DNA from 2 places in the Neobacillus sp. GCM10027624 genome. Region 1 is predicted to be linked to the other one. Evidence: riboswitches for the same ligand, from Rfam matches in the RefSeq annotation. Region 1 holds a riboswitch; the other holds the start of a gene.

The links. Region 1 has a riboswitch for cyclic di-AMP ahead of kimA (APC family permease). Riboswitches for the same ligand answer to the same signal wherever they lie in the genome.
Region 2: linked by a shared signal. The riboswitch ahead of ACFQZ9_RS08520 (potassium channel family protein) and the one ahead of kimA (APC family permease) in region 1 are both predicted to bind cyclic di-AMP.

Annotation. Positions count from the first base shown of each region.
Region 1 is NZ_JBHTHD010000002.1:518,825-530,988, reverse strand. It holds gene ACFQZ9_RS02545 (Spo0E family sporulation regulatory protein-aspartic acid phosphatase) at 205-396, opposite strand; gene ACFQZ9_RS02540 (hypothetical protein) at 769-1,011, shown strand; gene ACFQZ9_RS02535 (hypothetical protein) at 1,171-1,605, shown strand; gene ACFQZ9_RS02530 (GNAT family N-acetyltransferase) at 2,122-2,412, opposite strand; gene ACFQZ9_RS02525 ((4Fe-4S)-binding protein) at 2,444-2,659, opposite strand; gene ACFQZ9_RS02520 (DinB family protein) at 3,311-3,769, shown strand; gene ACFQZ9_RS02515 (hypothetical protein) at 4,186-4,593, shown strand; gene ACFQZ9_RS02510 (hypothetical protein) at 4,916-5,074, opposite strand; gene ACFQZ9_RS02505 (Ger(x)C family spore germination protein) at 5,724-6,929, shown strand; gene ACFQZ9_RS02500 (gamma-type small acid-soluble spore protein) at 7,358-7,546, opposite strand; cyclic di-AMP (ydaO/yuaA leader) riboswitch at 7,828-7,967, shown strand; gene kimA (APC family permease) at 8,188-10,095, shown strand; gene ACFQZ9_RS02490 (potassium channel family protein) at 10,534-11,040, opposite strand; gene ACFQZ9_RS02485 (cation:proton antiporter) at 11,312-12,164, opposite strand, start outside.
Region 2 is NZ_JBHTHD010000003.1:721,288-733,451, forward strand. It holds gene ACFQZ9_RS08515 (hypothetical protein) at 55-1,038, shown strand; gene ACFQZ9_RS08520 (potassium channel family protein) at 1,096-1,770, opposite strand; cyclic di-AMP (ydaO/yuaA leader) riboswitch at 1,927-2,107, opposite strand; gene ACFQZ9_RS08525 (sulfite oxidase) at 2,245-3,300, shown strand; gene ACFQZ9_RS08530 (divalent metal cation transporter) at 3,348-4,652, opposite strand; gene coaW (type II pantothenate kinase) at 4,948-5,739, shown strand; gene selB (selenocysteine-specific translation elongation factor) at 5,810-7,693, shown strand; gene ACFQZ9_RS08545 (TerD family protein) at 7,733-9,145, opposite strand; gene ACFQZ9_RS08550 (alanine/glycine:cation symporter family protein) at 9,572-11,038, shown strand; gene hprK (HPr kinase/phosphorylase) at 11,388-12,164, shown strand, end outside.

The sequences.
Region 1 (12,164 bases):
GATTAACGTCCCAATTGATGAATAGTGTGAAGTAAATAAAAAAGCGCCAAAATGACGCTTTCAAGGAAAGTGAAAAAATAAGGTTGTGGTATGAACTAATAATTTATTTTATGTAAATAAGAAAATAAGGAAAAGGACAAGTGCTTACAATAAAATATTTTAAGAATAAAAAAATCAGGAAACTCCTGACTAAAACTTGCAAATTCAGGAAGTAGTATTTAATTCATTTTTATTAGAAAAATGTTTCATATGTAGATTTAGTACGGTATCTAACTCTTGGCTGCATCTCAATGTTTCATAGCTATTAATACCTGTACCTTTAGCAAGGTCAATCATTTTCTTTTTTAATATATCAATCTGATTTAACAGTAATGATTCACATGATTCTTTATTCATAATGGGTACTTACTCCTAGTAAAAAATTACTTATAAAAATCACACGAAAGCAATTATAAGAGGATTTTCTAAAAATAGAAATAGTTTCGACAAAAGTTGTCAGAAAACGACAAGAAATATGTCGCCCTATGAAGAAACTGTGCTACAAATAAGAAGGTGCTTCTTTAACTAACGGGTGCTTGAAATTAAGAAGGGGAGGTTGCTGTGGCAGCCTTTTTTATTGAGCTAACGGGGCAGATAGTTGAATAGGCTCATGAATCAAAACTGTTTAACTTTCGTCAATTATTTGTGCCGAGACTAAGAATATAACTTTACCGTATTGAGATTATTAAGGTATAAGAAACCAAAAGAGACTAAGAAAGGAGAAGTAAAATGGCTAGAGGGATTTTGCAAGATATAGTTACAGTGTTCTCAGCGAATAGTCACATTAACGAAACCCCATATGTGGAAGTTAAAGTACCAGACGGTTATAAAGTTATCGGTGGTGGAGGATGGGTGGAATATGTTGCAAAACCTTTAAATGAAGGAGGAGATGCTGGTTGTCTTCTTACAGGGTCATATCCTACAGACGATCTTAAAAAATGGGTGGTTTGCAAGAGCAAGTCAAATCCATAGCTATAATAAAATCCATGCCTATGCTATTGGATTGAAAGATCCCAATAATGAATGGGATGTCCGATTGTGGACAACCACATCAGATCCAGCAATTCCCAATCCTTGGGGTACAGTAACTATAGACTCAAGCTATAGCCTCACCTGTGGTGGTGCACGAACGTGGCCATTAGAGCTGCTGCAGGAAATTTTTTGTACGAATCGTATCCCCTTAGTAATGATACTTGGAAAGCCAGCGCTAAAGACCATTTTGTTTCTGATCCAGCTACAATTGACGTTTTTGCAATTGGTCTTAAACCAAATAATTCAAATATAGCGATAGCATCACAAATTACTAGTGATGTAGGTCCTACTTCTGATTTTCCCTCAGCACAAGTGAATGCATTCCGTGATTTTATCATTACTAGAGGAGGCGCTCAGATTTATTCCGGTAGTGGTTATGGAAACCTTTTTACTGCTAGCAATCCAATAGTTGATAATACGGTACAAATATGGAGAGCTGACGGGAAAGCCCATATGGAGCATAGTCCTGGAACATTAACTGTTTATGCTATTGGGCATTTTGCGTTTCCCGTAATTCCTATACCTACACCATAAAAGTCTTACCATCGATAATAACAGGTAATTTTGAAAAAAGCGAAATCAAATGCATTTGTGAACGATTGCACTTAAGCTTACGGGGGCAAGAGTTAAAGAATGGGATGGCTGCGGCGATCCCATTTTCTTATTGTGCTAACGTGGCAGATTAGTTGAAGTATGATCTTTCACAAGGTAATGAGGAGTTTATTGAGAACTCTTATTATACGCACGCCTATGAAGGAAAGATGCGTTTTTGGAATGCTGCAATGGAATACGAAGACACCAGAAGGTTAAGGCAATTGTTTAATGTCCAATTATAAATAAATCAATAAAAACACCGATTTGATTGTCGGTGTTTTTATTTAATCTCTAGGCATTTTAAAAAATTGGTTGTCTCGTTATCGTGGCTTCTTCACTGGATCTCTTATACTAATTAGCAGTATGCCCTGATTTAGTGATAAGTCTACTTGACCTTATTTTTTTGTACAGTTAAGTGTAGCAGATCAGATTCAACGCATATATAATAAAATGGCATCAATTTGCTAGTACACCTTGATACTCTTCCTTACTTTCAAGAATACTTTTTGCGTAAGGACATACAGGAATAATATATAAGTTTTCATCTCTTGCATATTCAGCTATCTTGTTTACTAATTCTTTGCCTAATCCACGACCATTATGTCCCTCGTATACAACTGTATGGCTTACAATAATTAAATTTCTTCCATTTACATCTTTTCCGCTTGGGATAAATTGAATTCTTGCAATAATTTCATTAGATTCCTCAATATAGAATTCATTTTTGCCCATTTTAATTTCCGTCATTTCCTTATTCTCCCAACTATTTTAGTTCTGTTTATTTTTGCTCATAAGTAAGTGCTCTGCTTGGACAACGATCAATCACTTCCATGACTTTTTTAGCTGTTGCATTCTGTGGTGATACCCAAGGTTTATTCTGGGTATTGAATACACTTGGCAATCCCTTTACACATTCAGCTGCATGTTTGCAAATATTGGGTTTCCAAAATATTTTGATACCTTCAGCTTCATAAGTTTTAATATTTTCGCTCATAATATCCTCCTTCTAATTTTTCTGTGGGAATAATAATTTTAAATTACTCTTAATTCTTCCTCTGTTCTAAATTTCACAAAACTGTATGATGGTTTTTTACTAACAAACGAGCCACTTAGTAGCAGCATGATAAATTTTTGAAAAACAATATTAATTTAATAGTACTTTATGTTATGAGGAATCTCCAACATAAACTCCATATTTTCATGTTTTTGCCAATGTTTTTCATCAAAATGGTAAATGTTAGTTTTTGTCAGAGTTATTCCACAATCATTCAACTTATTTTATGAAACCTAAAAAATGACTAGTGGAAAGTACCTTGTGAAATGTTTCACTTGAACTAACGGGGCAGGTTAGTTGAATAAAAAAAGGACTGACTATTGTTTAGTCAGTCAATTTGACCGAAGGTGCTTCCTTCTCGTCTACTATATAGTATGCAAGTGATGGAAAAGCGGTTTATAAATCTATGAATTGATTGATAGTTTTTTACTACTATTTTCATTGGCATCCTTATGTGAATTAGGACACCATTTCTTCTTCAACAAACGGGTAATGCTTTTTTTATTTAAACTAAAGTTTAGTGTAAGAAGGGATATTAATGTCTTTAGACGAATATTGTTTTTTAGATACATATTGAAGGGGTGAAGGCGTGTGGAGGATATAATTAATGGATTAAACCACTGGATACAAACATTACCGAAGGTATATAACTCAATGTCAGAAACAGAAATATCAAATCGCCCATTACCAAATAAATGGTCCAAAAAAGAGATTTTAGGACATCTATGCGACTCTGCAATAAATAATATTAATAGGTTTATAAAGATTCAGTACGAAGAACAACCATTTGTTATCCAATCATATAATCAAAACCAATGGGTAATACTTCAGAATTATCAAGAAAGACCACTTGATGAGATATTAAACCTTTTTTTAGCATTAAATAAGCAAATCATAAATACTATATCGAATATTCCAAAAGAGAGATTATCAAATCTTTGTGATATAGGAAATAATCAACAAAAAACATTTGAGTGGCTCGTAAAAGATTATCTTAAACATATTGAACATCATATTAACAACCAAATCCTTATTAATAATAATGCCTAATATTTGATACTGCTTCTTTAACTACCATGAAAATAAACTTCCTCAAGATTAGAAAAATGACAATTCTTAAGAAGACCCTGCTCAATCGTTAAAAAAAAGAGTAGAGCTTAATGAATAAGTCTATGAATTGGTTGACTGGATTAAGGTCTTTATCAGTATTGACCCTTCCATACCTTTTTCATTCTTTGTGGTGAAGCGCTGATTTTTGCGCTTCATGGATGGCTAACGGGTGCATATGTTGAAGTATGGGGTTCTGCTTCGGCAGCCCTTTTCTTATTCCACGAAAGGGGCAGGATAGCTTAAATAATTATCCTATCCGCATTTGTCATATAATATTTAAAGAATCTGGACGATTACCCAGGAGTTTATCCCCAAAATGCATATGCTCTAATGTAAATTAAATGAGGAGGATGAAAGTGATTCTTAATTATAATGCTTATAGTCCAACATATGAGAGGATTGGTCCAGGTCATGGTCCAGGTCATGGTCCAGGTCATGGTCCAGGTCATGGTCATGGTTTTGGTGGTCCAGGTATAGGAGCACCTGGTTCTGGTGTTGGTTTTGCTCCAGGTCTTGGTTTAGGCGGACCAGGCTCTGGTGCTGGTTTTGGTCCAGGTCTTGGTTTTGGTGGTCCAGGTATAGGAGCACCTGGCTCTGGCGTTGGTTTTGCTCCAGGTCTTGGTTTAGGTGGACCAGGCTCAGGTCTTGGTTATTATCCAGGTCTTGGTTTTGGTGGCCCAGGCATTGGCAGCTACCCATACTATTATCCATACCCATACCCATACCCATACCCATACCCTTATCCATCGTACCAGTACCATTAATAAAGAATTTAGAGCTTTGCCTAGTTGCGTTTCTACAACGAGTAGAAACGCTTGTTACTTTTTCACAATTTCTCTTAAACTACCCGTTACATCTCAACTTTGTGAAGGATTACAGTTAAAGTAACGTGTGCTATAGTTGAATAAATATTATTGAAGACGATTCCGCTTGGAAATCGTTTTTTTTTGATTTAATGGTGTCATAACTCAAAAAGTAAAGCCCTCGAATTCAACAGAAATCCGAGGGCTTTTTACAACAACGTATTAACTATTATGTTACATTAATTTACTCAATTTTTTAAATTAATAAATCGTGGTAAGAATCCTAAACAGCAGCGATTGCTAAGTAAGAATCGTTGAAATAGATAACCTCTGAAAGGATTTTGTTACCCTGAATTTTCTCGAAAGTTTCTCTTGCTTCTCTTTCTGTGTCAAACTCAAACATTCTAGTATGTTCTTTTGAATGTACAGTAATTACCCACATTAAATAAATCCCCCAATTAAAAGATAAATTTATACTCCCGTGTTTTGTGAATGGATAAGTGACTTTAGAAGCAATTGAAGTGAATAGGAGTATGGTTATTTCTAACAAGGACGATTATAACATCTTCATATCCTTATGGCGATTGTAATTGTTACAATTTATTGACATTTTTTGTATTTCAAGATTCATACTTTACCCAGATTCACTCTACTGGAGCAGACAATTGATATTCCACAAACTGGCCAGATTGTGGAATAACATATTAAATTGTGTCGTGAAGATTGTGAAGAAATGTACTTAAGCTAACGGGGCAGGTTAGTTGAACAAGCAATTTATGATTAACGTCGCATTTGATATAAATAGCGGCGTAAGAACATTTAATCAAGCTATTTGTAAAGTGAAAGTAAAATTATTAAATTTTAATACCTCAAACAGGCATAACTCCGTTATAAATTTAGGAAGGAGTTTAAAATAGTTGTTTAATTTTTGATTTAAAAAGCTTCACCACACTTAAGATATTGGGATAATTTGGTCATTTTTGGACAATCTACTTTATATGAAAAAAGAAATAAAAAATAGCTAAAAATAGCAAGGACAAGACCAAATTATATCAGGGCTCACCACTAATTCGGAACGAAAGGTAAAAAATATGAAAAAGTGTTTGTTGATTGTTCTCTTATTGGTTATGTTCCTTCCAATCGTCAGTGCTTGCTGGAATCAAAAAGAGCTGACAGATTTAGCATTTATCATGGCGTTGGGTATTGACAGGGGAAAGGATAAAAAGTTTCACCTTTCGGTACAGATCGTGAATCCTGGAAATGTATCAACGGGACAGACCGGTGGTGGTCAAGGATTACCGATTGTCGTATATAAAAGTGCTGGTAATACCTTAACAGAAGGTGCCAGAAATTTAACAAAGCAAATTTCCCGACGGCTCTATTATGCACATACGAATTTAGTTGTCATCAGTGAAGAAGTAGCTCGAACAGATATGCTTGATATATTGGATGCTTTGGACCGCGATCCGGAATTCCGAACCACAACTGAATTAGTGGTTGCAAGAAACTCATCAGCAGAGGAAATGATTTCTACCCTGTCACATCTTGACAAGGTGCCAGTAACTAAAATCACAAAAGAAATTAAAGTAACGGAAAAAATGCTGGGGGAAAATTTGCACATCACAATCGATGATATCCTTGTTTCATTAGTTTCAAATGGAAAACAGCCAGTTGCAAACGGGGTTAAGTTAATCGGAAATAAAGATGAGGTGGGGAAAAGTGACTTTCTCCAAAGAACGAAGGCTGATACGATAGCAATGGTTGATGGTCTGGCCATTTTCAGAACTGGAAAATTGAAAGGTTGGGTTGATCAAAAAGACGCCCGAGGAGTTGTTTGGATATTAGACAAGGCTGAAAGCACAGCAATTAATGTAAATTGGAATGGAAAAAAAAATGCCTTATCCATTGCTCCGATTCGATCAAAAACGAAGGTCTCCACAATGATGAAATATGGAAAACCTGTTATCAATGTGCATATTGAAAACGAGGGATGGGTTAGTGAAGCGAATACTGATATCGATTTAGCAAATCCGAAGGTGATAAAAAAAATTGATCAAAAAGTTGAAAGCGAAATTAAGAAGGAAGTAGAAGATTCAATAAAAGCAGTTCAGAAGAAAAAAAGTGATGTGTTCGGCTTCGGTGAAGTTATTCACCGTACCTACCCGATGTACTGGAGTAAAATAAAAACGGATTGGAACAATCGATTTCCTGAGCTTCATGTTAATGTCGTCGTTGATTCCTATGTACGGCGTGAAGGAATACGAGTAAATCCGTTCTGGGATAACTTAACAAAGTAACCATTAGTAAGGGGAAAGAAATACTGGTTTAAAAGCGTCATTGAACATCTTTTCCAACTGTAATTTTAAGACCTCTTTTTAAAAAATTTAAATAACAAAAGTTCTATCCGTAATATGTATTAACTTAGTTCGCACTACGAAGATATTGTGTAATTATTGAGGTACTTGTTCAACTGACGGGTGTAAGAGTTTAAGTAACAGTCTGGTCAGCCCAAAATGTACGATAATCGAATTTTAAAATTGAAGGAGAACGAAATGAAATTCCCAAAGGATTACGATGGACAATTTTAAGAGACTTATTTGTAAGTGATATAGACTTTAGCAAGAAACGCAAAGTGGATTTTTATTTTGTACTTCAAACCTCAAAAAAAGTTCATAAAAAAGACACCCCCTACCGGGCGATAAGAGGTGTTTTATAAAGTCACAAATTAAGAGTTTTGGTTGTTATTTTGCCGGGATTGTTGGTTTTGTCGTCTTACCTCTTGTGCATTTGTTTCGCTAGCAAATTCTGTTCCGAATTGACCAGCTCCAGCTTGAGCAGATTGAGCATTTTGCTGTCTAACCTGTTGGGCGTTAGTTCCAGCTGGAGTTTTGTTTGGTTGTTGATTGTTAGCCATAATAAATCACCTCCACGACAATAATATTTACTGAACATAATTTTATTATCCTAAAAATTTTAAATTGCTTTACAGCATTTTTCACTTACTATGGGGAACAGTTTGATGTGGATTTTAAATAAAGTTTAATCAAAAGTCCTGTATTGATACATAGAATTTTTTTGTTCCAAAGATTGTTGAAGAACCCTTGGTGAAAAAGAAATTGTAAAGGAATGTAATTAAAGTATAAATTCGCTCTTTACAACTTTCATTCTTGGGAGTAATATCTTCTTCATAGAAAACTACATATCATGCCTAATCCCATTAGGGAACGGAGGACCCATTTTTTTGGGGTTAATTCTACAAAATATGTAGAAGGGATGTTTAACTCTTTCGCCATCCTACCCGTCAGCTAACTTCGTAGGCCAAAGCGAAGGAGGTCAAAGACCACCTTTTGAAGGGTTTCTTTTTTGTGTTTATTCACAATAAAAGATCTTTCATTTTTTAGGTCTTTTTTTGTTTGTATTTTTTTAAGGGGGCAAAATAAAGTTGGATAGATTTACATTAAAAGAATCTAACAAAAGTCAATTATCATATGGGGACTAACTAAAATTTTCATTTTAGCTCAAAAAATAGTTGTTACCACCAAAGGAGAAAAAGAAGTGACACATCCATCTCATTTTATTGAATTAGCTTTAGCTATTATTGCACTAATAGCTATTTGGGTAGCCTTTTCCAATTTTAACAGTGTTAAACGTATATTAATTGGCAGACCTATGCGAACTGCGGAATTAAATGCAACACATAATAAATTGATTTGGTATATAGCCCTGCCAATCCTTTCAGCAGACTTATATTCATCTGTCGCGTATGGTCCTGAATCTGGCATAACGGAACTAATTAGTTTAGGAAATCAGGCAAAGTGGTTTATTGTACCTATAACTATATCAACCATTGTTTTATTGGCAATTTTAATCGTTTCCTACATCATGGGAATCCTTGCATATCCGAATGGTGGTGGTGCTTACGCAATTGCAAAGGATAATTTCAAACAAAAGTGGGTCGCTTTAATTGCTTCAAGTGCGTTACTTGTAGATTATATCTTGACAGTAGCTGTATCTGTATCAGCTGCATTGGAAGCAGTATCCTCAGCTTATTCAATTGTAGTACCTTACGAAACGGTTCTTGCTATATTTTGTGTGTTTATCTTATTAATGGTGAATCTTCGAGGGGTTGCTGAATCAGCAAAAATCTTTGCATGGCCAACATTAGGGTTTATGGCTTGTATGTTATTGCTAGTATTTACTGGCTTTTTCAACGAGGTTACACATGGTTTTGTCCAGTCGAGTACACCGCCATTTGGAACATTCCCAAAAGGTTTATCTGTTTTACTTCTATTAAAAGCTTTTAGTTCAGCTTGCTCTGCTTTAACTGGAATCGAGACGATTTCCAATGCAGTTCCTGTATTCAGAGAGCCACAACAAAAAAGTGCGATTAAAACGTATATAGCGTTAGGTACAGTTACATCTGTTACTTTATTAGGGTTTGCCTACCATTTGTATGTAAGAGGTATATCCCCAGATCCAAATAATACAATGCTTTCTCAATTAACGGAGTATTATTTCGGACACGGTATTTTATATCAAATCATTATCTGGTTTACTTTTATTGTTCTTATTCTTGCAGCCAATTCTACGTTTACTGGTTTTTCGCAATTAGCTGCTATTGTTGCAGCTGATGGTTTTTTGCCGCGTGGACTTACGAACAGAGGAGACCGATTAGGTTATTCTAATGGGATTATTATGTTGGCAGCTACTGCGAGCTTACTGATTATCGCCTTTCATGCTCATACGAATGCATTAATACCTTTATATGCTATTGGAGTATTTTTATCTTTTACAGTTGCTCAATTTGGCTTAGTGAAGCGGTGGAAACGTGTAAAAGGGCCTCGCTGGAAATTAAAACTTTGTATTAACATTATTGGTGCTGTCATCACTACTATTGTTGCTTTAATTTTTGCAGTAACTAAATTTACGAGTGGAGCTTGGATTGTTCTTATTGTCATACCAGCTATCATAATTTGTTCGTTAGCAATTCATCATCATTATCAAGACATAGCAAATGAGTTAAAGATTGACCTAGAAACAATTCGACCTGAAACTAGAAAAGTGGTTACAATTGTTCTTGTTTCAGGAGTGCACAGAGTCGTTCAAAACACTTTATCTTTTGCAAAGAGTGTGAGTGATGAGAATTTATTAGCATTATTTGTAGGATTTGACGACAAGTCAATTGAAAAAATGGAGGAAAGATGGGAAAAGTGGGGTAACCCATGTCGTTTACTTACATTAAAAAGTAAATATAGATCAGTATTAGAACCTGTATCACGATTAGTAAGAATAATTGAAGAAAAGGATGAAAATACACTTATTCAAATTGTGATACCGCAATTTATTCCGAAAAAATGGTGGCACAATTTACTACACAACCAAACAGCATTGCTACTTAGGCTATGGTTGTTTAGACACAAGGATGTAATTATTTCAACTGTTCCATATCATCTTAAAAAGTAATAAATGGTGTTGGGTACGATAAAAAAACTTCTATTTAAAATATGTTAAATTCAAAAAGTGTAATTTATTCCTTATATAACTCAAGATTTAAGTTGGGTTGCAACTGCAGCCCCATTTTCTTTATGTGTCAATATGGTGTCCCCAAGGTGACTCAATACACTTTTATCTTATCAAGTAAAAGATTGTGAATTCAATGTAGTTTTTGTTCCAAGAGGATAAACAAATCTTAAATTTCATAACAACACTACTGTATATAAGAAATCCTAGTTTAAAAATACTCGACGTTCATTTAAAAGAATGTTACTCAACTTATTCAATTTACAAGTCTAATGATGCTTGGGCTTTTTATATTATTAGGATGTATAAATAAAGGATTGGTGAAAAGTAACAAGGTTAAAAACATTGATGTATATTAATTCCAAGGAAAATATACAATTTTTATTGATCCAATAATGAATTTATTACTTCATAGGAATTAATTTCTTCGGTAAGAATAAATTTATTTACCTTTATATTGTTGAATAAACGGATATGATCTTGATTCATTATTTCGGCGATAACATAAATCGAAGTATTCAATTTTTCTTGAACGAATGTTAACGCAGTGGCAATTAATAATGTTTTTCCATCGATAAGTAATGTTCCTTTTGAATCAGAGTTTATTTGTGTTAGTTGATTTGCAAAAATAATCACACCTTTTGCTTCAGGTAGATTTGCTTGGGAAAGCGTCTTTTCATCAGTGGGATCTCCATATATGTAAAACAGATTTTCTTCTGTTAGGTGATTTTTTTCTAAATTATTAATGACGAGAAAATCAATGGTTTCATTAAACTTTAAAATTTCTCTTATAAGTATTTTGGATTTATCATTCCATCCTATTAGAATGATATGATTTTTCCCTGTATAGTTCATTTTTTCACCAACTGTATCTAATTTTCGAATCATTTACTAAATTTATTTTTCCCATACTTATTAGTTCCCATAATTGTAGAAACCTTTTTTACTTTGAGCATGCAAAGATTTAAATAGAGGAGCTTGGACTAGTATTATATAGTTATTTAAGGCAGAGTTCACCAATGGTGTCCTGCCCTTTTTTGGTTTCAATAACATTTAAAATACGGATAATGATTGTTGTATATTGATGATAATACTCTGAAGGTAATAATTCATTTTTCTTAATTGACTAAAAATAAATGAGTAAAAATCATTAAATACTTTATACAGGTTTTAAAGTAATTCCTAACTTTTTGGCTACAAATCCTGTGGTACTTGCTTGAATTAGAATGGTGACTAATATAGCGATAAAAGTAACAGAAGCAATTTGGTTTGCATAATCAACTTTTGCTGCAACAATCATCCCGGAAAGAGCGGCAGGAATAACACCTGTTTCACGAACCCAGAACATAAACACAATTTCATTCCATTTCCATTTTGCCTTGCGATCAGGCAATGTACATAGGAGGACTGCTAGAGGTCTTGCAATAAACATAAAGACGAGTACAACCAAAATTCCTTGTAACCAAAACTGGCCTAAAGTATGAAAATCTACCTGGGTACCTAACAGCATAAAAATAAGTGTTCTCATAATTAAGGTCAAGGTACCGGAAAATGCAAAAACCGTTGAGTCGGTTTCTTCTGCAATATGTAACCTAAAAAGTTGTGGGTTTCCTGAGATAAGACCTGCAGTGAATGTAGCCATAAAGCCGCTGGCTTGAATAAATCCTGCTACTAAATAAGAGCTTATGGATACAAGCAAGCTAACTACAATGCTGTATTTTTTTAAAAAGCCAAAGCGGTGTTCTGAGGTTAACAGAATACCGATAAAACCAATCACTGCTCCAACTAATATTCCACCACCGGCTTCTCGAAAAAAACTCCATATGCTCGAAGAAATGGATAATTCTGTATGTCCCATTATAACCCCAAGTAAGGTAAACGTTAAAATAGATCCTGTTGCATCGTTAAAAGCAGACTCACTTTCAACTGTTCGTCTCACCTTCTCTTGAATGGCTATTTGTTTAAATACCGGCATCAAAGTGGCCGGATCTGTGGATGCAATAACCGAAGCT
Region 2 (12,164 bases), on a different contig from region 1:
AAAAGTTTGGTACAATCAAAGTTATGATGCAAAACAGGAGAGGGAAGCCTTAGGATGGATGAATCAAAATTGTATGCCTATTGTTTACAAGGAGATGTAATCGCAGCATATAAATATCTCCGTTCAGTTCCAGATAAAAATGCTAAATTTCTAAAACTGGAATCGAAATATTATCAACGTTTTTTTAGTGAAAATCCGAATGATCGTTTTAAATCAGAGGATCCGTGGATCCAAAAGGTTCTTTCTGTCTATTTCGAATACTTCAGGTCGGTGTTAACGCATAAAAGTGTGATTTATTCAGAAAATCGACTAAGGCGTTCACTTTCGGATTTAATTTATGGTCATCAACAAGATGAGGAATTGGACCGATTGGAGAAGCAATTATCGATCCAATTTAAAGAAAAAGGGTATGAGTTTGTTGGTGGGGTAACACCGCCATATAGGGGCCCATATATTTGGAAAACAACTGATAAAGAAAATTTTACAGTCGAACTGCCACACCATACCCAAAAAGTAACGGTTTATTTTTTGTCAGATTTTATTTTACAAAGCTGGGCCCATTATGCTACATTTGGTGAAAAATTCGCAGGTGGCTGGGCAAAACCAGATGGACTTTACTATGTAGCGGATCGTCCGGAGCATAAGAAGGAGAATCATGAATGCAGAGAATTTCAAATCAGTTATTTGAAGCACGAGGCCCAGCATTTCAGTGATTTTTCCCGTTTCCCTCATCTTCAGGCTAAGGATTTAGAATACCGTGCAAAGCTGGTTGAATTAATTTACGAACCAAATTCATTTAAACTTATAAATAAATTTTTTTATGAAAAGAAAAATGATCCGTTTCTACCGCATTCCTATTCTTCTTTGGTCATTTTAAAAAGATTATCGGAACTTGCATTTGGAGTAGAGGAGATTCCTAGTTTAGAAAAATGGGAGAAATTAAGTTCAGACCGAATTCGGGAATGGGCACTAGGTTTGTACGAGGAAAATACGGCTAAGCTTATGGAAAATGGTAATCAAATCAGGGGAATTATTTAGTAAAAAAAGAGCTTGCGGATCAATTGTTTTTAAGCGATCCTAGCTCTTTTTCCTTTTTTATATGATAAAAAGTGCTTTTTCAGTTTTCGTTTCAAATTTCTTTAAAAGTTTCTTTTCACCAAGGACAACAAGAGTATCACCAGGATTGATCTTATCATCTGGAAATGGTGAGATGTTCATCTTTCCGTCACTTTTAATGGCGATAACACTTAATTGGTATTTTGCCCGAATATCCAATTCACGAAGGCTTTTTCCTATCATGAATGAAGAGGCAACAATTTCTTCTATTTTATATTCATCGGATAGTTCAATAAAATCAAGGACATTAGGTGACAAAAGATTCTTAGCAATTCGGATGCCTGTTTCTCGTTCAGGTAAAACGACCCGATCAGCCCCGACCTGAGTAAGAACTTTTGCATGCTGATTTGTAACAGCCTTTGCTATAACTTGTATGGCCCCTAATTCTTTTAAAATCATGACAGTTAAAATACTTGCTTGAATATCGTCTCCTATGGCTACCACAACCACATCCATGTTTCGAAGACCCAGCTCTTTTATTACCCTCTCATCTGTTGTGTCTGCAACTACTGCATGTGTTGAGAAATCTGAATTTTCTTGAATCCTTTTCTCGTTTTTATCAATAACTAAAACTTCAGCACCTTCTTTAAATAACTCAGCTGAAAGACTCGAACCAAAGCGGCCCATCCCGATTACTGCAAACTGTTTAGTCATATGTAAGACCTCTCCCGAAAAACATTATTTAAAAGTTTGATAGTGTAGGTTTTTTCATAAACCACCTAAAAAATAAAAAAGCCACGGAAGAGAGAAATCTCCTCGTGGCGGCTTTTGGGCATCATGAAATAAACATGCTGCTTGCACGATTTAAATGATATCTCTTCAGTACGCTTACGAGGTTAGCTGACGGATTCGGATGTAAGAGTCACCCTACTTAAAAAGACAAGCATCAGAATAGAAATATCTTTTTAAGATTCACCCCATAGAAAAGTTTTTGTAAGACTTTTCAATGATGGTTCCCCCGTTCCCAATTGGAACTCAGCGATTCAAAAAATTAAATTACGAATCATATCTTACTCCCTCTATTTGAATTTGTAAATACTCTAAAGTAAACTCATTCGTTAGGTCTTCTTTTTTGTGGATTTTTTCATATGAATGAAGTAAAAAATTTTATTTTTAGAGAGGAGATTTATGCAAAAATCACAAAAACCATATTTGATTACGAGAAACATAGACCCCGAGAATCAAGAAACACCAATTCATTTTATCCATAAAGATTTTGTGCGTGAAAATCTGTTTTATCGGAGAAACCATTTTTCTTACCCGAATTTTGTATCTTCCTTTTATTGGTTTCATGTTGATGGCTCTGTACATTATCATAGAACATTTTCACTGCAGGAAATTCAAGTATTGCCATCCAAAACAGTAAAGACTGTACTTGAATGCGCGGGGAATAAGAGGGGATTTTTTAAACCAAAAGTATTTGGCGAGCAGTGGCAAAAAGGGGCAATCAGTCAAGGTATCTGGAAGGGTGTCTCATTAAGAACATTGCTCGGGTACACGGGTGTAATGGAAACAGCTAGAGAAGTAGTTTTTGAGGGATATGACTTTGGCATACGAACAGACTTGAACGAACTTACTTATTTTAGTAGGAGTTTGCCGATTGAAAAAGCACTGCATACCGATACCTTAATTGCCTATGAGTATAATGGAAAGCCGATTCCTTTTAAGCACGGGTTTCCTCTGAGGTTAATTGTCCCGGAATGGTATGCGATGGCCTCGGTAAAATGGATTAAAAAGATCACCGTGATTGACCATGAATTTAAAGGCCCTTTTCAGGCGGTTGATTATGTCTATTACCCCAAAAAGGATTCAGATGAGGGAAAATTACCGGTGACAACAATGAAAATAAACTCAACGATTCAACAGCCAATGGACCGGCAAATTCTTAATACAGGAGTTCATATTATTGCAGGAATTGCCTGGACTGGGAGAGGGTTGATCACGAAAATTGAAGTGAGTGTAGACGGGGGGATGACTTGGAGCCTTGCTGATTTGGTGCAATCACCGGAAAAGTATGCTTGGGTTCGTTGGGAATATAAGTGGGAGGTGCTTGAAAAAGGAGAGTACACCATCCTTTCGAGGGCTCTGGAATTAGAAGGCGGCGAGCAGCCAAAGGAAGCGGTGTGGAACCGTAAGGGGTATGGTTATAATGCAATCGATACGATTAAGGTGAAAATTGAATAATGGACAAATAAGAAAGTAAAAAAGCACACAAACTGTGTGCTTTACTTTTATCCAAAAAATGTCTGAACAATTAACCAGCAGTTTAACCCTAAAATCACGATAGCAAAAATCGTTGATAGAATCGTAGTTATTCGTTTATTCGTTAACACACCCATTAATTCCTTCTTCTGGGTGAAGTAGATGAGCGCAATAATCGGACAAGGTAGAACAATACTTAGAACCACCTGACTGATGACAAGTGTCCTTGTTGGGTCAACCCCGATAGCAACGATAATAAAGGTTGGAAGCATCGTAACCAATCGTCGAATCCATAATGGAATCGTAAATCCAACAAAACCTTGCATAATAACCTGACCAGCCATCGTTCCCACTACAGAGCTTGAAACACCGGAAGCAAGTAATGAAATCAAGAATACACTTGCTGCGGCCGAACCAAGCAGCGGTGTTAAGGTATGGTAGGCTGTGGTAAGATCCGCAATATGACTGTTTCCAGTCGTGTTAAAGACGGATGCAGCCATATACATCATTGCTAAGTTGACAAATCCGGCAAGCGTCATGGCAATCATGATTTCTTTCGTACTAAACTTTTGAATTTTGATTTTTTCCATATCATTTCGTGGCACAATTCGATTTTGCGTCAGGCTTGAGTGCAAATAGATTGCATGCGGCATGACCGTTGCGCCGATTACACCAACTGCCAGTATAATACTTTCTTTGTTGCCAAGCCACGGTGTTACACTATGGTAGGCAATTAGGCCAAGATCCGGTTTGGAAATGACGGTTTCAACTAAATAACATAAGCCGATAAGAACAGCAAATGCGGCAATGAATTTTTCTAACGGACGGAATCCGAATTTTTCTAACATTAAAATAAGATAGGTGACAATACCAACGATAATCGTTGCATATAGCATTGGGATACCGGCAAGTAAATTTAGTGCTAGGGTTGCACCTAAGAATTCAGCAAGGTCGGTAGCCATTGCAGCCAGTTCTGAAACAACCCACATGCCGTAGGTCAGCCATTTCGGCATATGGTCCCGGCAAACCTCCGGAAGACTTCTGCCAGTAGCAATTCCTAATTTTGCTGACATATTTTGCAGCAACATGGCCATCAAGTTAGCTAAAACGATTACCCAAAGCATTTTATAACCAAAGCTCGCACCGCTTTGAATATTGGTTGCGAAATTTCCTGGATCCACATAGGCTATGGAGGCAATAAATGCAGGTCCGAGAAACGGAAGCAATGCACGGATGCCTTTAACCTTTCCATTAATGGCATCTCTTGCGGCTGAAACCGTTCGGCTTTCTGCAGCCCGAGCCCTCTGAACAGTAACTGAATCTGTTTGGCTCATAAGACACCATCCTTTCTTTAAGTTTATTTTTCGTTATACCAAGGTTTGTTCGTTCGTCAATAAAAGTTTCCCTAGTGCAAATTTTATATATCCCTATTATATAAAATTTTGAAAAATTTGTGTACGCTTTTGCTTGAAAAAATATTTGAATTCTAAAAAAGGGCATTTGACTATTAGGGAAAAAGAGAAAACGAGGCATTATATACCCTAAGGTTTATGAGAGGTGGGAAGGGAATCCAAGTGAATTGTCAAATACATAATGAAAAGCAACACAAAAGGAGTGTTTAGTTTGAAGGTGGGAATAGATGCAGGCGGCTCGTTGATTAAGATTGCGTATCAGGAAAAAAATAGAATGCATTATAAAAGGTTTCCAATTTTTGAGATGGAAATTGCTATAGCTTGGTTGAAAATCGTTGCACCAAATGTAAAAGCTGCTTTGACCGGTGGAAAAGCACATATAATTCAACAAGATTTTTTTCCAGATGAAATCATCATTCCGGAATTTCTAGCAACGTGTGAGGGAGCAAAGTTACTTTTACAAGAGGAAGGGGAAAAATGGGAGGATCCCTTTCTATTAGTCAATATTGGAACTGGAACATCTTGGCACGTTGTGAAGGGGAATAAGTATGAACGGATTCTTGGAAGTGGAATAGGGGGAGGAACCTTTACAGGGCTTGGTTCGTTGTTAACGAAAGTGGAGGATTTTCAAGAGCTGACAATCCTAGCAAATGAAGGTGATAAAAGCAAAGTGGATTTACTGGTGAGGGATATTTATGAATCGGCTGAACCACCGATTGATGGGAACCTCACAGCAGCAAATTTTGCAAAAGGGAAAAAGGTGAAGCATACAGATGCAGACCAAATGGCGGCCCTTTCAAATATGATCACGGAAACAATTGTATTATTAACGCTTCAGGCCGCGGCCATTCATCAAGTAAATCAAGTGGTCTTTATCGGAAGCACATTGGTCGGGAACCAATCGTTACGAAAAGGACTTGAATTTTACATGAACAGGCTAGGACTTACGGGAGTGTTTTTAAAGAAGGGTGAATACTGCGGGGCAGTCGGGGCTTACTTTTCTGTCTGAAAATGTTCGCTTGAACAATTTAACCATTAAAGCTACAGTAAAGGTGAGAACAAAAAAGTAGGTGGCATGCTTGGAAAAAAGGTATTTTACAATTGGGATGGCGGGGCATATTGATCATGGGAAAACATCCTTGACAAAGGCCCTCACGAATGTCGATACCGACCGCTTAAAGGAAGAAAAAGAACGTCAAATCTCAATCGAACTTGGATTTGCTCCATTATATGAAGATGATGAAATACAAATATCAGTGATAGATGTGCCAGGACATGAGCGGTTTATTCGGCAAATGATTGCCGGGGTTGCCGGAATTGACCTGGTGGTGCTCGTCGTGGCGGCTGATGAAGGCGTCATGCCGCAAACAAGTGAACATCTGGAAATTCTTCGTTTCCTTGGAATTAAAAACGGGATTATTGCTATTACTAAAATTGACCGTGTAGAAGAGGAATTCATTGAACTGGTCAAGGATGACATTTTAGGTGAACTTACAGGAACTGTATTTGAAGATGCACCATTCGTTCTAGTGGACAGTCTTTCTAAAAAAGGAATTGAAGAAATAAAGGAATTAATCATTAAAACTTTAAAGGAAAAAGAAATGCGTGATGCCAAGGGGGCTTTTCGTCTGCCGATTGACCAGGTTTTCTCTGTAAAAGGTCAGGGTACGGTCATAAGAGGTACTGTATATGAAGGGACGGTTGAAGAAGGACAGACATTAAAAGTTTTGCCTGCAGGGCTTGATGTCAAGGCTAGGCAAATTCAGGTCCATCACCAGCCGGCACAAAAAGCCTTTGCTGGTCAAAGGGCAGCCATTAATCTTTCCGGGGTTGCAAAGGAAGACATCGAACGAGGCGATGTCCTAGTATCATCCGAACATTTTATCGTGTCAAAAATAGTGGATGTTGCAATACGGGTTGTAGAAGACCTTGAGCACATTGTCAAACAGCGTATGCCTATTAAGCTTCACATTGGAACTTCAGAGGTAATGGGGAGAATTGTCTTTTTTGACCGAAATGTGCTTGATGAGGAGACGGATGAAATTCTTTGCCAGCTTAGGTTGGAAGAAGAAATTCTCACGAAACGAGGAGACCGCTTTATTCTTCGCAGGCCAAGCCCAGCGGAGACGATCGGCGGGGGCTGGGTTATTGACCCTCGAGGAGATAAATATAAATTCGGAAATCAGACGATTGAAGAGTTGGAGAAGAAAAAGGCAGGTTCCCCGAAAGAGCGAATCTTTACAGCTTTAATGGAAGCAAGAAGTCTTTCCATTACAGAACTAATTAAGCGAACTGCACTTGACGAAGTGAAGTTAACGGAGCAATTAAAGGATGAAGAATTTATTTTATATAATGGTAAAGAGTATACAATGATGACGATTATCCATTCAATCGAAGAGGATATCTATGACCGCTTACAGGACTATCAGCAGCGGCACACAATGAAACCCGGAATGAATAAAGCAGAGTTGTTTCAAACCATACAAAGAGGAATACCGAAAGCGTTATTGGAGTTCGTGCTCGATAACGGTATTAATAATGGAGTTTTTAAACGAAAAGATCAATTTGTTTCTATTTCTAGTTTTATTCCGCATGTGCCAAAGAACTGGAAAAAGCGTTCAGAAAATATGCTTGAAGCATTGAAAAAAGATGGATTAAAGGTTCGTAATCTGAAAGATTATTTTTCGGCTGCAGGTATTCCTGAATCGTTGGAAGTGGACTTAGAGCGTTTCTTGGAAGAAAAGAAATTAATTGTTTCGTTGGATGAACAAATAGCGTATGCCGGGGAGGTATTCAATGCAGCAGTGGAAAAACTTCGCAGCGGTACTGGTGGGGAGTTTGAAGTTGGAAATGCAAAGGAAATTTTAGATCTTTCTCGAAAATACATGATTCCGTTTTTAGAAAAATTAGACTCAATGGGGCTTACAAACAGAGTTGAAAATAAACGTATTTGGGTGAAGTGAAAAAAGCCGTAATCCATTAGGATTGCGGCTTTTAACCTGTTAGGAAAGAAATTCTCCAGGATTTAATCCAAGCTCACGGCAAATATCCGATACCATTTGCTTTTCATACTGATCAAAATTTCCATCTGCATACCCAATGGCGATACAATAACGGGCAATCAATCTTGCAATTTCTGGTTTAGTTCTTACCTTTCCTAATGCACGAAATGCCTCTGCACGGCCCATTATATGATCTTGTTCAATCTTGGATACAAATAAATTAAATTTCTGAATGACTTTTTGTGAGTCAAAAACACGTAGTTCCTCACTTTGATGAACAAACTCCAGCATTTTTTGTCGTTCTGATGCATCAAGATGACCATCTGCCATCGAAACTAATGCACACGCAGCAACAACTGCCTCTAAAACATCCTGACTTTTGTAACGGTTGAATAACTCCTGAGCCCTTCTTTTTTGCGTATTCGCCCATTCTACATAGTCCGTCTGAGAAGGGGACCAAGAGTTTCCACAGCTGTTACAAGTAAATTTCAGCTGGTTTTTCCCAATAAAGCCGCCTAGTAATCCGATTGGCCCAAGAATGAGCCCTCCAATTGCCGCTTTTCCGAGCCCAAAACCCTTTTGTCCTGTACGGACATTGGATGAATGGCATCGAGGGCAAATAATATCCTCACCGCTATAAGTTGAATTAATATTTGGAGCCTGAGGATAGGTTTGCGACGCCGGGTATCCATAAGCAGGCTGCTGATAAGGTGTAACAGATGGCTGGCTATGCTGATATGATTGATTTTGATTTTGTTGGTACAAATGTTGACCAGGCATATTTTGTTTAAAATTCGCCTGTTGATTGACAGGCGGTACCGATGCTGGTGCCGGAGCATCATCAACGGTTACTCCGAAATTTTTACAAAGCGCTGCCAAGCCGCCTTGAAAGCCGCTAGCGATTGCATTGAACTTCCACTCGCCACTATGTCGATATAATTCGGCCGCCACAATCGCCGTTTCCACTGTGAAATCGCGACCAAGATTAAAGCGTAACAATTCTTCATTGGTTAGTTCGTTAAAGATTCGCACATAGGAATCGGAAATTTGTCCAAAGTTTTGCTGTTTCACTTGAGCATCATGAATCGTAATCGTAAAAGCAATCCGGTGAATATGACCGGGGACATTTTTTAAATTGATCTTAATTTGCTCATCATCCTTAACCCCGGAACCCACTCGGTTATCACCACTATATAGTATGGATTCGTTTCCTCCGGAAGGGTTGTTATAAAAAACAAAATCCAAATCATTTTGGACCATTCCGTTTTGCCCGAGCAGGAAAGCAGAGGCATCCAGGTCAAAATTGGAACCCATATTACTAATATTCCAGCCTAATCCTACAACAACATTTTCAAGACCCGGGTGAGACTTGGTTAAATCTACTTTTTGACCTTTACTAAGCGTAACACCCACAACCTTCACTCCTTTATCTCTTTATTTTATGGTAATTCGATATATGTAAGCTGCAAATCTATTCCATTTAACAATACGAAGGATTAATTGAAAGGTTTCAATTTTTTCATTATAAGTCAAAAGAATTAAAAAAAGAAAACATGAAACGGATTCTTTGATTCGATTTAAAAAAGTATAAAGTAAAAATATTGTGAATTTTCAAAAGATATTTCCAAAAACATTTTTTTACGTAATTACTTTATGAAAAGGTTAAAGCGGGAATGGCAAATTCCGAATGTTAAGGTAGTAAAGATATATTAGTAAAGTCAGATTTTTCATAAAAGAAGCTCCGATATTTTATTGAAATATTATATAGGGTCATTTATACTTTAAATAACATCGAGATAATTGCGAAAATTCAGATACAGAAATAAAAGGGGGATTTTTATGGTAGAAAAATTGGTAACAAGTATTAATGGGTTTTTGTGGAGCCCAGTGTTAGTCATCTTTATTGTAGCGGTAGGATTGTACTTTAGTTTCCGCACAAGATTCCTGCAGATTCGCCATGTTAAAGAAATGATTCGCTTATTATTATCAGGCAAAAGCTCTAATGAGGGTGTTTCTTCTTTTCAGGCATTAGCCATGTCATTATCTGGTCGTATCGGTGTAGGCAATATCGCTGGAACGGCAACAGGTATTGCGTTTGGTGGACCGGGTTCCGTTTTTTGGATGTGGGTTATTACATTTATCGGTGCAGCCTCAGCCTTTGTAGAGTCAACACTTGCTCAAATCTATAAAGAAAAGCAAGATGGAGAGTATCGAGGCGGTCCTGCGTTCTATATTGAAAAGGGACTTGGAATTAAATGGTTTGCTGTAATTTTTGCAGTTGCAACACTGCTTGCTATGGCAGTATTAATGCCAGGTATTCAGGCGAATTCAATTGCAGAGGGCGTTAAGAATGCTTTTGGAATTAACAATGCCGTTACTGGTATTGTGGTTATTGCACTTATGGGTCTTATTATTTTTGGTGGAGTTAAGCGGATTGCAAGAGTAGCAGAATTGGTTGTTCCGTTTATGGCTATTGGATATCTACTAATCGCGATTGCCATCATTGTTGTGAATTTTGATAAAATCCCAGAAGTATTTACACTTATTTTTAAGAGTGCCTTTGGAGCCGAAGAAGTGTTCGGCGGTATTCTTGGTTCTACGATCATGTGGGGTGTAAAACGCGGACTGTATGCGAACGAAGCAGGTCAAGGTACTGGTGCACACCCAGCAGCTGCAGCAGAGGTATCTCATCCTGCAAAACAAGGTCTTGTACAAGCATTTTCGATTTATCTTGATGTATTCTTAGTCGTTACTTCAACAGCTTTTATGATTTTGTTTACAAATTCTTACAACACTATAGATGGAGCTGGAAAATTCTTAGTTCAACATCTAAAAGGCGTCGAACCAGGTCCTGGATATACTCAAGCAGCGGTTGATACGATTTTACCAGGTTTCGGTTCAGGATTTATTTCCATTGCACTATTCTTCTTTGCCTTCACAACGATTTTTGCTTACTACTACATTGCAGAAACAAATCTTGCTTATCTAGTAAAAGGCAAAAACAGAAAATTAGCTATGACATTATTAAAAATAGTTCTATTGGGTTCTACGTTCTATGGAGCAGTAAAAACTGCGTCTACAGCTTGGGCGATGGGGGATATCGGACTTGGTATTATGGTGTGGTTAAACCTAATTGCCATTCTTATCCTATTTAAGCCAGCTTTGCTTGCATTAAAGGATTATGAAGAGCAGCTGAAACAAGGGAAGGATCCGGAATTTAATTCTACCAAACTAGGAATTAAAAATGCAGATTTTTGGGCCAATGGCTATGAAAAGGCTAAAAAGAATAAAAAACATGTAGTTTAAATTAAGGCTGTATTAATAGAGAATGTTGATTTTTGAACCACGTTGAATGGAGCGGAAGGCACAAAGACTCCTGTGGGAGTAAGGGGCAGGGGAGACCCCGCAGGAGCTGTAGCGACGAGGAGGCTCCCCGGAACGCCCACGAACCGCTTGTGCCTGGAGCGGATTTCAACAACTAAGTTTAACAGAGCCTAAATTAAAAAAATGGAAGCATCAGCTGAAACGGCTGGTGCTTTTTCATTGTTTAGTGTACAATTTTTTGAAAATATACAAAAAAAGGACCTTGTATTCGTCCTTTTTATAAGTAAAATCTAGAATAAGAGGGTTAAAGAGTGGAGAGTGCTATATAGATGTGAAAATATTAACGGTAGAAAATTTAGTTCAAAAATTTTCATTGAAGGTATTAACAGGTGAAAACCAATTACAACAAAAAATAAAGCAATCACGGTCGCATCGACCGGGTTTAGAATTTGTTGGTCACTTTGATTTTTTTCCGACTGAACGTGTTCAAATACTAGGAAGAAAAGAAGTTAATTATTTGCATAAGTTAAGTATTGAGGAACGTCAGATGCGCATTGGGAATATCGTCAAATATCATCCTCCTTGCTTTATTGTTACTGCCGGGGATGAAGGGCTGACCTATTTAAGGAAGTCTTGTATAGAAGAGGGTATCCCATTATTATGTACAAACACACCTCGAACGACTTCTGAATTTATTACCGAACTTGACGCTTTTATGGTGAAAGAATTAGCCCCTGAAATCGCAGTACATGGTGTCTGTATCAATGTGTTTGGAATGGGTATTTTACTTCGGGGTAAATCTGGTGTCGGCAAAAGTGAAATTGCTCACACATTGATTGGCAGAGGCCACAAGCTGGTCGCTGATGATCTAGTTGTGTTGAAAAAGCTCAGCCCACGTACGATTCTCGGTACGCATGATGGGAAAACAAAGGAATTCCTCGCCTTACGTAGTGTCGGGCTGTTAAATGTAGTCCGCGTATACGGAATTAAAGCTTTTCAGGAGGAAACGAGGATAGCGCTTGATATTGAACTTACAAAATGGCAGAAAAATTCTCTTAATAATGAATTGGATTACGAACCTGAATTTACAGAATATATGGGCGTTCCA